Regions from separate parts of the Telluria sp. ZT3P39 genome, predicted to be linked through region 2. Evidence: predicted binding sites of a transcription regulator. Region 2 holds the regulator's gene; each other region holds the start of a gene.
The links. Region 2 encodes LexA, which represses DNA repair genes until DNA is damaged. Its sites were predicted from a motif close to ACTGTATNNNNATACAGT; they were not measured.

Region 1 (4,212 bases), on a different contig from region 2:
GCGTGTATGTCGCCATGAATGGGCAGGTTTTCCCGTGGGATAACGTGACCAAGAACCGGGCGGCGGGGGTGTTTCAGCAGCTGTAGCGCAGTGGGCGCGGGCAGGAGACCTGCCCACGCCGCGAATTACTGATTACGCCTTCGCTTCGCCGCCCAGCGCTTCCACCACATCCGCCATCAGCTTGGCCAGTTCCCCGGTCATCAGCATGATGTCGTTATCGAAGCGCTCATCATCGCTATAGGTGACGGCTTCGCCTTCCTTGATGACGTCCAGCGGCTTGATGCCCTTGATCGCCATCGATTCGGTCAGCACGAAGCTGATGCGGTCGGTCCAGGTCATGGCCAGGCGGGTGCACTGCTTGCCGGCGGCGATGTGGCGGCGGATGTCGTCCGGCTCCAGCGTGTGCTTTACATAACGCACGGCGGCGCGGCTTTCGCCGGTGGCGCGCAGTTCGGTGTCCTGGTCGATCGTGAAGCCGTACGGCGCTTCGTCCGCTTCCAGCCAGCCGGTCATCACGGCCACCGGCGAGCGCTGCACGCGCAGCGATTCCAGCGGCATGCGGTCGACCGCCTTGAGCAGCAGCTTGATGACGTCGTCCGCCTTCGACGGGCTGGCGGCATCGATCACCAGCCAGCCGTTGACCGGGTCGACCCAGACCCAGACGTTGCTGCGGATCGAGAAGGCGCGCGGCAGCAGTTCGTCGGCGACGCGCTCCTTCAGTTCCTTCATTGCCTTCTTACCCGGCGGGAAGCCCTGCTGCTCTTCCATCTCGGCGGCCTTGGCCTTGGCGACCTGGTTGATCACCGACGACGGCAGCAGCTTCTTCTCGGTACCGAGCATCATCAGCATCTGCTTGTTGACGACGTGGACCAGCTTGCCGTTGGCGCGCGGCGAATCCCAGCCCTGGCGCAGCAATTCGTTGCTGCTCGCAGGAGAAAACGCCTGCGACTGAAGCGCTTCTTCCATCTGTTCTGGGGTGAATGCCCACGGAGCGGGCAGGCGATAAATCTGGAGATTCTTGAACCACATAGCTGTTATCCGATTGTTTCAGTATTTCAAGGGAACGATATTCTACGCTGCCGTTGCCGGCAGCGAGTACGAGAATTATTCTGTTGACGAGTCGTCAACAATGCTGGCAATGGCGTCCGGGGCAGCGTCATCGAACAGCCGCAGTTGCTCGACTGTCTCGGTGTCGCCCAGGCGCACGCCGACGCCCAGCAGGCGCACCGGGCGGCTGGCGCGGGCCCAGCCGGTTTCCATCAGGCGCGCATAGGTCGGGATATGTGGCGCATAGCCAACACACTCGACCGTCGTCTGCTGGAAGTCCGAAAACTTGATCTTCACGAACAGCTTGTTGATGAATTTTTCCGCCTTGTTGCGCTTGATCCGGCCCAGCAGGTGCTCGTGCAATTCCGGCAGCAGCTTCAGGCAGGCGGCCAGGTCGGGCACGTCGGGCGTATAGGTTTCCTCGGTGCTGATCGACTTGCGCTCGCGCGAGGTGTTCACTTCACGCACGTCGATGCCGCGGCACAGGTCGTGCAGGCGGGCGCCGAAGCTGCCGAAATGCTCCTGCAAGCGCTCCATGCTCCAGCCGCGCATGTCGGCGCAGGTCTGCAGGCCGAGCCGGTGCATCTTGTCGGCCGTGACCTTGCCCACCCCATGCAGCTTCTTCACCGGCAGCGCCGCGACAAAGGCGTCCACCTCTTCGGGGCGCACCAGGAACAAGCCGTCCGGCTTGTTCCAGTCGCTGGCGATCTTGGCCACGAACTTGTTCGGCGCCACGCCGGCCGAGGCCGTGATGCCGACGGTCTCGAAGATGCGCTGCCGGATCTCCTGCGCGATCAGGGTCGCGCTGCCCTTGCAGTGCGTGGCATTGCTCACGTCCAGGTAGGCTTCGTCGAGCGACAGCGGTTCCACGATCTCGGTGTAGTCGCGGTAGATGTCCATGATCTGGCCTGAGGCGATCCGGTATTTTTCCATTGCCGGCGGAATCACTACCAAGTGCGGACACAGCTTCATGGCCTGGGCCGTCGCCATCGCCGAATGGATGCCGAAACGGCGCGCCTCGTAGTTGCAGGTAGCGATCACCCCGCGCTGGTCGGGACGCCCGCCGACCGCGAGTGGACGCCCGCGCAGCGACGGATCGTCGCGCATTTCGACCGAAGCGTAGAAACAGTCGCAATCGCAGTGGATGATTTTACGGAGCGGGGCGTTCACGGGGGCGAGGCGCCCCAGGGGCGGGGTCGACTACTGTAATTGCATACAGTATCGACTGAAAGTGGATTTCTTGCAAGACAAGGCCTTGCATGCAGGTGCAAGGCCTTGTCTCATGCTGCCGTCCGGTTCAGCGGTTCAGGCCCAGCTGGCCGGCCGAATGGACCGTCCTGTCGGTGAACTGCAGGCTGTGCACGCCCTGCTGGCAGTGCGGACCGTCGTTGCTGCGGAACAGGGTCTTGATGCTGGCATCCTTTCCCTTGACCCGGAACAGGATCATTTCCGTGGACGGCTTGCCGGGCTCGACCTTCCTGGCCACCAGGTCGACGTCGGTCGATGCCAGTCCGCTCATGACGAGGTTGATGCGCTGGCGCTTCTGCACATCCACATCGTCGTGGCAGGCGTGGAACATCTTCATTTCATGCACGCCGGCAGCCGGCGTGTAGACATGATTGACGGGCTCGGCGGCAAATGCCGCGCCGCTCAGCAGCGCGGCAAGCAGGAACAAGCATGGTTGATATGTCATTGTCATGGTCCTTTCAGCGCTCAGTTCATGAGCCAGTTGCCGTTATTGGCACTCCAGTACCCCGTCGTTCCCCCCGTCCCGGTCCAGTTGATCAGGTTGAAGGTGTTGGCGCCGGTTACCGTGCCCGGCACCTTGTAGACACGCAGTGCCTGGGCCGCCCGGTACCAGGTCAGCGGGGTCGACGGCTGCAGCACCTCGGGACTGTCGGTGCCCCGGACGAAGAAGGCATTGCCGCTGCCGTACACCTGGCTGGCGCCGCTGGTGTCGACCACGACCGCCGTGTTTTCATCGGCGCCGACGCCTTTCATGCTCGCCCATCCCACACCGAAGTGATAGAGGCTGCTGGCCATGAAGCTGACCAGCCGGGGTTGCCGGGTACGCTGGGTGAAATGCTGGTCGGTCACCAGGTTGGCGAGCACCGGATTGGCGATGAAGTTGTTACCGACTGCGATGGCGGTGGGATTGGCCAGCACGGTCGCATTGTCCGCGGCGCCGCCCGGGTGGTAGTACTGCCCCATGACCGCCATCCCGGCACTGGTGCCGCCGACCGGCGCGCCCTTGGTATTGATCAGGTAGTTCAGTGCGTTGCCGACGCCCTGGCCCTTGAAGTAGTTGATGTAGTTGGCCTGGTCCCCGCCCGCCAGGAAGACCGCGGCCGCGTTGCGGATGGTCGACACCACGCAGGCATCATTGGCGTCGGCCGTACTGGCGATGAGCAGGGTTTGCACCGAATTGATGCCGCCCATGGCGTAAATCCAGTCATTGTAGGCATTCGTCCCGCTCGAACGCAGGATCACGAAATCGCCGCCGCCGGAACGCGCGATCATCCACTTGAACGCCTCGTCCACATCCAGCCCGCCGCCCATCAGCACGGCGCCCCCGAGCGTGGCGGTGGCCTTCGGCGTGGCATTGCCGGTCTTGCCCAGGTTGACCTTCTTGGGGAAGGTGCAGGCCGTTGCGGCGCTGCCCGGCAAGGTCACGCTCAGGCTGTAGCTGCCCGTTCCGGCATTGCTTCGCACGCGCACATAGTAGGTGCCGGCCGTGGTCGCGTTATAGGTGCCGTTTTCCGGATTGCCCAGGCTGGCGCCGGAGGCGACGTCGGTGCCCGCGGCGTTGGTGAGATACCAGTCGAGGTCGATTCCCGCGGCATGGGAAAGGCTGAGCGACATGGTGCCCGTGTTCGGCACGTCCACCCGGTACCAGTCGAAGTCGGTGGACGAGCTGACCGCGCCGCTGACCGCCGTGCCCGGGCAGAGGCGCAGGTTGGCTTGGGTGATGATGTTGTTCGGCTCTGCTTCCGTGGTGACGCAAGTTGGCTGCGTTGGTTTCGCTGCCTGTGCTGCCCCGGTCACTCCGGCTGCCGTTGCCAGCAGCAGAACGCGCAAGCTTGTCGCGATATGCATTGTTTTTCCCCCGTTGTCGAACGACGCCATTTGACGGAATTCCTGGTTCTACCTATACGGCTTTTTCCA
Region 2 (4,212 bases):
GAACTCGGCCACAGCGGCCTGGGTAGCACGGCGTGCCATCTTTTGCGGGATCAGGAAGTTACGTGCGTAACCGTCCTTGACCTTGACCACGTCGCCCAGGTTGCCGACGTTAACAACTTTTTCCAAAAGGATAACTTGCATATTTTTCTCCAGAAATTCTGATCTGTATGCCGCGGATTAACCGTGGTGCAGGTCGGTGTACGGCAGCAGCGCGAGGTAGCGTGCGCGCTTGATCGCGGTGTCGACCTGGCGCTGGTAGTGCGCCTTGGTGCCGGTCAGGCGTGCCGGCATGATCTTGCCGTTTTCCTGGACGAAGTCCTTCAGGGTGTCGACGTCTTTGTAGTCGACCTGTTCCACGTTTGCTGCGGTGAAGCGGCAGAACTTCTTGCGCTTGAACAGCGGGTTCTGCTGTTTGCGCTTCAGTTTTTCTTTGGCTTTGTTTTTGTCGAACTTTTTACCGAATGCCATTTTAGGCTCCTGTATCTATCTAAATGAATGCCGCTTCAGGCGGCACTGAAATCAATGATGTGAAACACCAGGGCTTTACTGTTGCGGTTCTTCCGTGCCAGGAATCCGGTGAACTGGTAGGCCGCGCCGAGTTCGGCGCCGGCAAACCTGCCTGAAATCTCGCCCGCGGCCAGCGCGGTGACTTCAAACTCGACCAGTCTCGCTACCCTTGCCTCTTCCTGCTGCGAACTGTGCATCAGGATGGCGCCCACGATGGGGACGCCGGCCGGGGTGTAACGCAACACGTCACGCTCGGCGATGGTCGCCACGAGCCGCAGTTCGTTCACGCTACTGGTTCACTTGTGTTCGGGATTCCCTGGAAAAACCGGTTCAACAATCAGGCCGCTGCGGCTGGAGCGGCAGCTGGTGCTGCGGCTTCGGCGCGGTGGCTCTTGGCTGCGTCTTCGCGCTGGACCGATTTCATCATCGGCGACGGTGCGGTTTCAGCCTTCTTCATCTTGACGGTCAGGTGACGCAGGACGGCATCGTTGAACTTGAATGCGGTTTCCAGCTCGACCAGGGTCTCGTTGTCGCACTCGATGTTCAGGCAGATGTAGTGGGCTTTCGGCAGCTTCTGGATCTGGTAAGCCATCTGGCGACGGCCCCAGTCTTCCACGCGATGAATGTTACCGCCGCGGCTCGACACCGTGGCCTTGTAACGCTCGATCATCGCCGGGACTTGCTCGCTTTGGTCCGGGTGGACGATAAAAACGATTTCATAATGACGCATGCATTACTCCTTAAGGACGTTTAAACAAATGCCCACCTCGGCGTCAAGACGAGTGTGGGAAGGGAAAGCCGGACATTATAGCCCGAGATTGGCCGGTTTGGAAAGCCGGGTGTGGTTCGCTGCCGCGATGAGTCCGGCAGAGCGCGCGGTTTTTGCCACGCCCGGGACCGCGCTGCACAATTTTTTTACATATTTCCCGTGTTTTCCCTTGCGCGCAGAAGAATACTGTACAAAAATACAGTCTACTCACACAACGGATTGCCTTAACACACCCATGCTCAAGCTCACTGCAAGGCAAGAACAGATCCTGAACCTGATCAGGGAAGCGATCGAGAACACCGGTTTTCCCCCGACCCGCGCCGAAATCGCGGCCGAACTCGGCTTCAAGTCGGCCAACGCCGCCGAAGAACACCTGCAGGCGCTGGCGCGCAAGGGCGCCATCGAGATTTCGCCTGGCACCTCGCGCGGCATCCGCCTGATCGGCGCTTCCGTCGAACAGGTCCCGCTGGTGCCTGCCGCGCTCATGATGTCGCTGCCGCTGGTCGGCCGGGTCGCCGCCGGTTCGCCGATCCTGGCCCAGGAACACGTCGAAGCCACTTATAACGTCGATGCCGCCATGTTCTCGGCCAGGCCCGACTTCCTGCTGAAGGTCAAGGGCTGGTCGATGCGCGATGCCGGCATCTGCGACGGCGACTTCCTGGCGGTCAAGAAGATTGACAGCGCCAAGAACGGCCAGATCGTGGTCGCTCGCCTGGGCGACGAAGTCACGGTCAAGCGCTACCGCAAGACCGGCAACGTGGTCGAACTGCTGCCGGAAAACCCGGACTTCAAGGTCATCCAGGTCACCCCCGAAGACGAGTTTGCGCTCGAGGGGCTGGCGGTGGGCTTGATGCGTAGCTGGCACTAATTGCGCTAACCTTGCACATCCGAATTGGATCCCGGCCGGGATCCAGGTTCGCATTACCCTACCCCATCACTTCAACTTCTTCGCATCCGAAGAACTCTTCACCATCGCGTTGTGCTCGGACACATAGGCCTCGGTCGCCGTGCGCCATGCCGCGAAGTCGGCCAGCACCAGCTGCGAGCTCACCTTCGCTTCCTCGGTCAGGTTCGACTGCAACTGCGTCAGGTAGGCGCTCGACTTCTCCGTCTCGTCCTTGGTCATCAGCTTGGCGATATCCGCGGGAATGCGCTTGGTCAGCGGCGTGGCCGCGTTCAGGTTGGTGACGAACTTGTTGTAGCACTCCTGCCAGCTCGTGACGGCCGCGCCGATACGGTCGATGTCGGCGTTAATCTTCGACATGGCCGGAATGCGCGGCGCGGTGCAGCGGAACTCGCCCGATTTGAGGTCTTCGCCGTCATAGCCCCTGACCCAGTAATCGATCTCCTTGCGGCGCTTGACGCGCTGGTCCATCACCTCGAGCGAGGCGGCGGCCACCTTGTTGCCCTTGGCGGCTGATTTCCTGAACAGCGCTTCGGCCTTCGCCTCGTCAACCTGCCCTGCTTCGCCATACCAGTACATCTGGCCCAGCGCCTGCTGCGCCTCGGCATTGCCGCCATTGGCCAGCCTGGTGTACAGCTTCATGGCCTGGGCGTAGTCCTTCTTCGCGAACAGGGCGTGGGCATCTTCCAGCTCGCCGGCAAAGGCGCTGCCGCAGAACAGGAGGGAGAGGCAGAACAGCGTGGTCTTCATGGGCGCTTACGGATGAGGAATCGAATCCCCATCATAGCGGCATCGTGCCTACGCGTCGAGCGCCCGGCGGAAGTCCGCGAGCAGGTCGTCCGTGTCCTCGATGCCCACCGAGACACGAATCAAGGACTCGGCGATGCCCATGCTGGCACGGCGCTCCGCCCCCATCTCGAAGAAGATCGTGTGCGCCACCGGGATCACCAGGGTGCGGGTGTCGCCCAGGTTGCTGGCCGGGATGGCGAGCGTCAGGCGGTTCAGGTAATCGAAGGGATCGATCGCATCGACCAGTTCGAAACTGAGCAGCGAACCGGCGGCGCGGAACAGCTCTTGCGTGATGGCGTGCTGCGGATGCGAAGCCAGGCCCGGATAGTGGACGGCACTGACCCGCTCGTCCGCTTCCAGCAGCCGGGCCAGCGCCAGCGCATTGCTGCTGGTGCGGTCCATGCGCAACGCCAGGGTCTCGGCGCCGACCGCGATATGGTGGGCCGCCTCGGGGCCGAGCGCCGCGCCGAAGTCGCGCAGCGCTTTCGCGCGCAGCTGGGCCAGTCCTTGGGCCTGGCTCGGTTGCTTGCGGAAGTTCGGCGCGATGTGCGGGTAGCCGCGCCAGTCGAACAAGCCGGTGTCGGTCAGGGCGCCGCCCAGCGCATTGCCATGCCCGCCGATCGACTTGGTCAGCGAATTGACCACCAGGCCCGCGCCGACCGCCTTCGGGCGGAACAGGTAGGGCGTGGTCATGGTGTTGTCGACCACGTAGAGGATGCCGCGTTCGCGGCACAACTGGCCGATTCTAGCCAGGTCGGCCACTTGCGTGCGTGGATTGGCGATGGTCTCGACGAACACCATGCGGGTGGCCGGGGTCAGCGCCGCTTCCACGTTCGCCACATCGGTCGCATCGACAAAAGCGACATCGACGCCTTGAGCTGCCACCGTTTGCCACAGGCTGTTCGTATTCCCGAACAAAAAGGAGGAGGACACGATCTGGTCGCCGGCGCGCAGCAGCGCCTGGAACAGCGCGCCGATTGCGCCCATGCCGGTAGCGAAACAGATGGTGCCGACACCGTCTTCCATCGTGGTGATCTTGTCCTCGAGCGCGCTGACCGTCGGATTGCCCTGGCGGCCGTAGCGGAAGCCCGGCTCCTTGCCCTGGAAGACCGCCGCCAGCTGGCGCGCATCGTTGTAGCCGAAGGCCACCGAGGTGTGCACCGGCTTGTGCAGCGAGCCCTGCTCGACCGTCTTGCGGCGGTCGTTGTGCAGGATGGTGGTGGTGAAGCCGTACTTGCTATCG
Region 3 (4,212 bases), on a different contig from region 2:
GGTTGCATGTTGATCTCCTAAGTCTAAGTTTCGAACTCTCAGGTTAGGACTCAATCTGCAAATCGGCTCACTTTCTTTTCATCATAGGATCTACGATGCGCGACTATGCAAAGGGTCGCAACTGCGGAGCATGGTGTGGGTTGGGCGGGAAAATGCAAACCGGCGCCAGGGAAGGCCCGCTTGAAGATGCTATTAGATGATGTTGCTACAACCAGGCTGCCGGGACGGAAACCTGCCGCCGTCAGAACTCGTCGTCGTCCGGCCCGCCCTGCATCGCCACCCGGGCTGCGCGCTGGGAAAAGCCGCGCTGCAGCAGGAAGCGCATCTGCTTGGCGCGCTCGGCTGCATCCGCAGCCACCGTGCCGAACTTGCGCTGCCAGACTTCGGTCGCGCGCGCCGTTTCGGTGTCCGCCAGGCCGGCCTTGAGCTCGTCCAGGGCTTCGCCCTTGACGCCATGGCTTTTCAGCTCGGCCATGACGCGGCTGTTGCCGAAACGTGCGGCGCGCCGGTTGATGAGCGATTCGGCGAAGCGCTCTTGCGACAGCCAGTTGTTCTTTTCAAGGAAATCCAGGAGGGCTTCCACGTCATCGCCCTCCTCGGCATAACGGGCCAGTTTACGACCCAGCTCGAGCCGGCTGTGCTCGCGCATCGACAGATAGCGAAGCGCGCGCCCTTTGAGGCTGAGCTGGGGTGCTGGCATGGTCTAGCGACCGGCTGGCGGCGATTACTCGCCGACCGCCTGCAGCTTCACCTTGCCGGCTTCTTCAGCGGCGGCGACAGCAGCAGTGACCGGCGGCAGTTCACGCACGCCCAAGGCCGTACGGACCTTGTTCTCGATCTCGCGGGCCAGCGCAGGACGATCGCGCAGGAACTGGCGGGCGTTGTCCTTGCCCTGTCCGATGCGTTCGCCGTTATAGCTGTACCACGAGCCCGACTTCTCGACGATCTTGTTGTCGGCGCCGAGGTCCAGGATTTCGCCTTCGCGCGACGTGCCTTCTCCATAAAGGATGTCGAAGTGCGCTTCTTTGAACGGAGGCGCGATCTTGTTCTTGACGACCTTGACCTTGGTTTCGTTACCGATCACTTCGTCACCCGACTTGATCGAACCGGTACGGCGGATGTCCAGGCGCACGGAGGCGTAGAACTTCAGCGCGTTACCGCCGGTCGTGGTTTCCGGGCTGCCGAACATCACGCCGATCTTCATACGGATCTGGTTAATGAAGATCACCAGGGTATTGGTACGGTTGATCGAGCCGGTGAGCTTGCGCAGCGCCTGCGACATCAGTCGGGCCTGCAGGCCCGGGAGCGAGTCGCCCATGTCGCCTTCGATCTCGGCGCGCGGGGTCAGTGCCGCCACCGAGTCGATGACCACGAGGTCGACCGAACCCGAACGCACCAGGGCGTCGGTGATTTCGAGGGCTTGTTCGCCGGTGTCCGGCTGCGAGATCAGCAGCTCGTCGAGCTTGATGCCCAGCTTTTGCGCATAGCCCACGTCGAGCGCGTGCTCGGCGTCGATGAAGGCGCAGGTGCCGCCCAGCTTTTGCATTTGCGCGATGGTCTGCAGCGTCAGGGTGGTTTTACCCGACGATTCCGGGCCGTAGATCTCGACGATACGGCCGCGCGGCAGGCCACCGACGCCCAGCGCGATGTCCAGGCCCAGCGAGCCGGTGGAAACAGTCTGCACTTCCTCGACCGGCGTATTCGCATCCATACGCATGACCGAACCCTTGCCGAACTGCTTTTCAATTTGCGCCAGGGCGGCGGCCAGCGCCTTGCCCTTTTCAGCGGCGTTTACTGCGGTTTTTTTGTCGTCCATGGTGTACTTTCAGCTGTGGAGTAGGCAAGGTAGGGTCGCTACCGCGCAAATCAAGGTCACTACTGTATAAAATTCCAGTGGTTCTCAAACGTGAATTCAAGTCACTACTGTATATAAATCCAGTAGTTTATGCAAGCGAAAAAAACCTCCCTGTTGTTAAGAGGAGGCTCGCATTGTTGCGATAAATCAAACACAATAGGAGCTGTCAAAAGTCCAACGTTTACCGGGTGCTCCCATGCGAATTCTGCTCGCCGAAGATGATAGCGTACTTGCCGACGGACTCACCCGCTCGCTGCGCCAGTCCGGCTATGCCATCGACTGCGTCAAGAATGGCGAGGACGCCGACACCGCGCTGTCCACCCAGGAATTCGACCTCCTCATCCTCGACCTCGGCCTGCCCAAGCTGTCCGGCCTCGAAGTGCTGCGCCGCCTGCGCGCGCGCTCCTCGCTGCTGCCGGTGCTGATCCTCACCGCCGCCGATTCGGTCGAGCAGCGCGTCGAAGGCCTCGACCTCGGCGCCGACGACTACATGGCCAAGCCCTTCGCCCTGTCGGAGCTCGAGGCGCGGGTGCGCGCCCTCACCCGCCGCGGCGCCGGCGGCGGGGCGGCCGTGGTGCGCCATGGTCCGCTGGTCTACGATCAGGTCGGCCGCAGCGCCTACATCAACGAGCAGATGCTCGACCTGTCGGCGCGCGAGCTCGGCCTGCTCGAAGTGCTGCTGGCGCGCACCGGGCGCCTGGTCTCCAAGGAGCAGCTGGTCGACCACCTGTGCGAATGGGGCGAGGAAGTGTCGAACAACGCCATCGAGGTCTACGTGCACCGCCTGCGCAAGAAGATCGAGGTCGGCGGCGTGCGCATCGCCACCGTGCGCGGCCTGGGCTACTGCCTCGAGAAGTTTTCCGACGCCCCGCGCACCGTCGCCGACAGCAAATCCGCCGACAAGTGAGCGAACGCCACACCGGTCTGGATGCCGCGCCCGGACCCTGGGCGGCCGAGCCGCTGTATATTCCGCCGAATCCCGAACCGGACGAGAACATCCGGCACTCGCTGTTCGGCGAGATCCTCGACTGGATGCTGGCCCCGCTATTACTGCTGTGGCCGATGAGCATCGCGATCACCTACCTGGTGGCCAAGTCGATCGCCAACCAGCCCTTCGACGATGCGCTGGAAGACCGGGTCACCGTGCTGTCGCAGCAGATCCGCACCGTGGCCGGCCGGCCGACCGTGCAACTGCCGGGCAGCGCGCGCGACGTACTGCGCGCCGACGACGTCGACAGCGTCTACTTCCAGATCAGCGGGCCGGACGGCCTGCACATCGACGGCGACCGCGACCTGCCGCGCCCGCGCAGCGGTGTGCCGGGCGCCGCCGCCGCCGCCGACGGCGGCCGCAGCGACACCGTGAGCTTCCGTAACGACAGCATCCACGGCACGCCGGTGCGCGTGGCTTATTCCTATGTGCACCTCGATCCGCTGCGCGGCGAGGACGCGGGGCGCGCCGCGGCGCCGGACCTGGCCCTGGTGCAGGTGGCGGAAACGCTCGACAAACGCGCCCATCTGGCCAACGAGATCATCAAGGGCGTGATCCTGCCGCAGTTCATCATCCTGCCGGTGATCCTTGCCCTGGTCTGGTTTGCGCTGTCGCGCGGCCTCACGCCGCTGGCCGAGCTGCAGGAGCGCATCCGCGCCCGCCCGCACGACGATCTGTCGCCGATCGACCCGCGCCAGGTGCCCGAAGAAATCTCGCCGCTGGTCGGCTCCTTCAACGACATGCTCGAGCGCCTGGCCCAGACCGTCGAGATGCAGAAGCGCTTCATCGCCGACGCCGCGCACCAGATGAAGACGCCGCTGGCGGGCATGCGCATGCAGTCCGAGCTGGCCCTGCGCCAGGTCGACCCGGAAGAAATCCACCGCTCGCTCGAGCAGCTTGCCAAGAGTTCGGAATCGGCCACGCGCCTGGTCAACCAGCTGCTGGCGCTGGCGCGCGCCGAAAACCAGCCACATGCGGGCCTGGCTTTCGAGGCTGTCGACCTGGCGCAGCTGGCGCGCGCCACCGTGCAGGACTGGGTGCAGGCCTCGTTCGCGCACCGGATCGATTTCGGCCTGGAGCTGCCGGACCAGCCGCCGGGCGATCCACCCGTCATCGCAGGCAATGCGCTGATGCTGCGCGAGCTGCTGTCGAACCTGATCGACAATGCGCTGCGCTATACGCCACAGGGCGGCAGCGTGACGGTGCGCGTGCGGCGCGACGGCGAGCACGTGCTGCTCGAAGTCGAGGACACCGGTCCCGGCATCGCCCCCGCCGAGCGCACCCACGTATTCGAGCGTTTCTACCGCATCCTGGGCAGCAACGTGCAGGGCAGCGGCCTGGGGCTGGCGATCGTGCGCGAGATCGCCCA
Region 4 (4,212 bases), on a different contig from region 2:
TGCTATCTGCTCTGCGTATGACGCAGTACGCCAAGGATTGATTGGTTTTGTGTCGTAGCGCTGTACTAGCCAATCGGAAAAGCCAGTTAGAAGCGTTAGAAGAAGTTTTGCGCGTGCGTTTGTTTTTGACGTCCAGAACAGGCCTGATGAATCCGTCTCATCGAGCTCGATTGTTCCGCCAATTAGTACTTCGGCAAATTCAGCAAGGAGTTGGGGCCTGTCTAGTTGAGACTTGAAATGCTGTTGATTCGACTTATGAAATCTATAAACAAACCTACAGCTCTGCAAAGCTCACGCTGCCATGCCAAAGAACGGCTACTAGCGTTTTCAAGGATATATTTAACTAAAGGCATCGGATCGCTGCTGCCTTCGTCGTCGGTCAGAATATATAAGACATATATTCGCCGACTAGTCTGTGAGGATCGTTTTACTAGTGTGCTGGCAACGGTATGGTAGCGTGGGGTTTCTCGTCGGATCATCAGGGGCAAACATAAGGTTTATGACTTGGTTTTCATTAGGCGTACAACCCATGTAAAAACCATCGCGCATCATTGGCGCGCTCCAGATAGATCCAATAACAACTTCCATCGTTTCCCTGAGCAATAAAGTAGTCTCGGGAAGCAGATTGCTCACACCACCAACCAGCTTCTATTCGCTCTGGGCCGCGGATTATTTTAAGCGGACTACCATAAAATGGTCGCTCATTACGCACTAGTAGCGCAATAGGCTTTGGCAATAAGAAAAATGGCCGATTATTGGCAATGAATTTTGTATTATCTTTAACTGGTTTGGTTGTTGGGGGTGCCCAGGCATTGTAGACCTCCGGAAGATAATCTTCAACATTATTAGGGGTTAATACATTTTCGTTACCAAGTCGTGCCGTTAATAGCTCAAGAAGTCGATGGTAATCTTCTAGCGAACCGCCAGGTTCGGGGAAAAGAGATTCATTTGTTGGGCGGGCGGCTTCGGTCTCTACTGCTTCGAGGCAGAGGCTAATTACAGGTGCGGTAAGTTGAATCTTCGGAAGACGTTCTTTTAGAAGCCGGATCAGGTGTCCTTCGTCCCATGCGGGTTCTGCCAAGCTTATCTCAATCTTTGTCGGTGCTATTGCGGCGCGACCACGTTCGTGTTCAAGAAGGAAAACGCAAACTCGGACTGCTCGTTGCAGAGACTTGAGCCAGCCAACTAACTGGAGGATAAGACTAGTTCCGCTGTGGAGCAATGCTCCTGTGTGCTCGATGCGATCACCGAGTTCGACGCGTGATTTGAACTGTAGTGGTGGTTTGATCCAATCAAATATTTCCGGTTCTTCGCCGTATGCTCGATCAAGCGCATAGATTAATTCCTTGCAAGTTCGACGCAAAAGACCGGCCCTGGGCAGTCTGCGAAGCGCACCAACCTGGTCGGCCCCAATGTCATTAAGCCAGTTCCGATACGGAGCGGCCTTTGGAAGCAAATCGCAAGGCAGCATGCTCAGCCGGTGGTGCAAGGTTTTTATCGATAATGTACGGCGACGTAGAGTGAGACCGTCTTGGCGTCGGCTTCGTGCAAGTAACCATGCGCCTTCTGCTGTGGGGGCGGTGCCGATTTGCGAGGTAAAACCAAGTGAGCTAAGGATGCTGGAAACGCGTAGGCAGAGTGAATGGGGCCCCTTGAATAACGTAAGGCTTGCACTAACGTCCAATAGAACCGAGAACTCTTCTTGCAAAACAATTTCCGGAGTGAACTGCATTAGCGCGGTTGCAATAGCCTGGAGCGCCTGGTCCTCCTTTTCTGGCGATCGATCCAGAGCTATTGCCGTAGGGGCGAGAGCCGATACGCTATCGCGGCGCATGCGTAAGCGTATTCCACACTGAGCGGCCTCGAAGGTCATCGCCAGTACCGCTCCTTGGTCGATAACGACAAATTGCCCAGATTCAGACCAACGCGGGCGTAGTGCTTCTAGTGGCAATGATGGGAGATGGACGCTTAACAGGAGTTTCATAATCTTTGTTCAGTGGCCGGCGAACCACAGGCATATTCGTCAAGGAAATAAAAAGACGGCTCTCACAGTAAGGCCCTCTTCGTTTGACAATATTCACAGAAAGTCCACCAGGGATTGGACGAAGTGCTATGCGTAACGGTGATGGCGAAGCGTTCGCCGCAGCTGAGATAGGCCGCATGAGCCAAAACCATGTATCGGTGGTTTGTGCCGCGAGGTTCAGGCGCCGAAGCGTTTCAGGTCGGATATCGGTTTGCCAGAGTATGACGGCACCGCAATTGCCGCTTTTAAGAATTTGCTCTGTAGCCCATAAGGCATCTGATGAACTTTTTGGGCGGAGCCATAACAAATTTCGTTCATTCACTTGCCAAGCACGGCAGGCCATAAGATGGGGATGGTAAGGCGGCTGAATAAGCACAACCCGTTGCGACACTGAGAGGGGAGATAAAATTGGTTGTAGCAATTGCATCTCTCCAATACCGTTTTGCTGCACAAGTAGTTCAATCAGAGCTGACCTTGGCCAACCTCGATCCGGTAGTTCCTGGTCGAGCAGCTCATGCCCAGTGGTCTGGGCGGTTGATCGTGCAATCGCTAACTCGCTTGCACGCCATACGTCACGTAGGACTGACTGTGGCACTTTCCCAGTCTTCGGGGGAACAATGGTAGGTGAAGTATACATGGATGAGCCTAATACTGTATGTTTATACAGTATAAGTGGCGAATGGTTGAAAGTGCAAGATGGTTTGATGGCTTCATGGTCGACCCATTCATCGGCGCTGCTTCAGCCTTGCAGGACGAAGTCAGCGATTGTTTACGCTGAGCCGTGGGACACGGTTACCAAATTCCTTGCCTCTTGTCAGTAGAACATGCAACAATGCGAATAAGAATAATTCGCATTCAAAGCGTCAGTTTGTTAGCATGGCTGATGCTCAGTGAGCAAAAGATGACTACTTTAGAGAGAAAAGCATGGCATTGAAGAAGACCCAGTTGGCCCTGATTGCCGCGCTCGCCGTTCAGCAGATGATGATTGAAGCTTCTGCTCAATCGACGCAGAATCAGCCTGAGGCGGACGTGTCCGTCGTCAAGGTCAGTGGTACGCGTTCTGGGTCCAACGACTACAATCAACCGACTGCGACGAGTGCAACCAAACTCGATGCAGCCCTACGCGACATTCCCCAAACGGTCAATGTAGTGCCCCAGCAGTTGTTGCTGGACCAGGCTGCCCTTTCAATGGAAAGCGCTCTGAAATCGGTGCCTGGCGTCGGCCTGTCGCACGGGGATGGACAGCGCGACCAAGTCACGCTGCGCGGTTTTTCCGCCATCTCGGACCAGTTCATCGACGGCTTGCGCGACGATGCGTTGTACTTCCGTGACCTGTCCAACATTGAACGCATCGAAGTACTCAAGGGCCCGGCCTCGGTGCTTTATGGCCGTGGATCATCTGGTGGCCTCATCAACCGTATCAGCAAGAAGCCCGGCATTAACAAGAGCGAGATCACGGCGCAAGTGGGCAGCCGGGATCAGAAGCGAGCCTCCGTGGACTTGGCACGTAACTACATGGACGCCGGCGCCGCGTTCCGGGTCACCGGCGCCGTCGAGCGGGCGGACAGCTATCGCAGCCAGCAATTTCTTGAGCGTGAAGCGTTCGCCCCCTCGTTGCTGGTTAAACTTGGAGAGGCTACCAGCGTCCTGTTCCAGGCCGAACGCCTGTCTGACCGGCGTGTGACCGATTTCGGCGTTCCGTCGTATCAAGGGCGCCCGGTAGACGTTCCTGCATCAACTTACTATGGCGCAGCAAACGCGCGTGACGTCGACTATTCGCAGGCGGAGGTAACGGCGCTCGGGTTTTCGCTCCAGCATCGTTTCAACGATAACCTTTCTGTACGCAACGCTTTCCGCCATTATGACTACAGCCTGGATCGCAACAACACCCTCGTTGGCGCCGTGAACGAGCAGGCGCGCACTGCCTCTCTCAACCGCACCAATCTGAAGCGTGAGGAAGATGGCTATTTCAATCAGACCGAGCTGGTCCAAAAAGCATCGCTGGGCAACCTAGCGCACCAGATCTTGTACGGCGTCGAATTCGGAAAGCAGAACAAGGACCAAGTGAACCGTTCGCAAAGCAACGTTGCCACGGTTGCGCTGTTCAATCCGGTCCTGCCAGTGCTGCCCAAGCAGGTCACCGCCGCGCCCTCGACCGACAATCTCGGCATTATGAAAACGAGCAGCGT

Region 1: dinB (DNA polymerase IV) is a predicted target of LexA. The motif match lies at 2,250-2,267, and genes of this name have one in related genera.
Region 3: recA (recombinase RecA) is a predicted target of LexA. The motif match lies at 1,923-1,940, and genes of this name have one in related genera.
Region 4: imuA (translesion DNA synthesis-associated protein ImuA) is a predicted target of LexA. The motif match lies at 2,674-2,691, and genes of this name have one in related genera.

What each region holds. Positions count from the first base shown of each region.
Region 1 covers NZ_JCASIH010000005.1:105,133-109,344, forward strand. The annotation lists gene AC56LR_RS07475 (asparaginase domain-containing protein) at 1-86, shown strand, start outside; gene AC56LR_RS07480 (recombination-associated protein RdgC) at 133-1,029, opposite strand; gene dinB (DNA polymerase IV) at 1,105-2,217, opposite strand; gene AC56LR_RS07490 (hypothetical protein) at 2,345-2,740, opposite strand; gene AC56LR_RS07495 (pre-peptidase C-terminal domain-containing protein) at 2,761-4,143, opposite strand.
Region 2 covers NZ_JCASIH010000019.1:30,532-34,743, forward strand. The annotation lists gene rplI (50S ribosomal protein L9) at 1-141, opposite strand, end outside; gene rpsR (30S ribosomal protein S18) at 178-468, opposite strand; gene priB (primosomal replication protein N) at 504-794, opposite strand; gene rpsF (30S ribosomal protein S6) at 845-1,237, opposite strand; gene lexA (transcriptional repressor LexA) at 1,512-2,144, shown strand; gene AC56LR_RS16520 (tetratricopeptide repeat protein) at 2,211-2,930, opposite strand; gene AC56LR_RS16525 (cystathionine gamma-synthase family protein) at 2,979-4,212, opposite strand, start outside.
Region 3 covers NZ_JCASIH010000013.1:120,097-124,308, reverse strand. The annotation lists gene recX (recombination regulator RecX) at 242-700, opposite strand; gene recA (recombinase RecA) at 725-1,816, opposite strand; gene AC56LR_RS14090 (response regulator) at 2,052-2,762, shown strand; gene AC56LR_RS14085 (sensor histidine kinase) at 2,759-4,212, shown strand, end outside.
Region 4 covers NZ_JCASIH010000010.1:126,974-131,185, forward strand. The annotation lists gene gmtY (gamma-mobile-trio recombinase GmtY) at 1-288, opposite strand, end outside; gene AC56LR_RS12340 (Y-family DNA polymerase) at 515-1,984, opposite strand; gene imuA (translesion DNA synthesis-associated protein ImuA) at 1,917-2,660, opposite strand; gene AC56LR_RS12350 (TonB-dependent receptor) at 2,948-4,212, shown strand, end outside.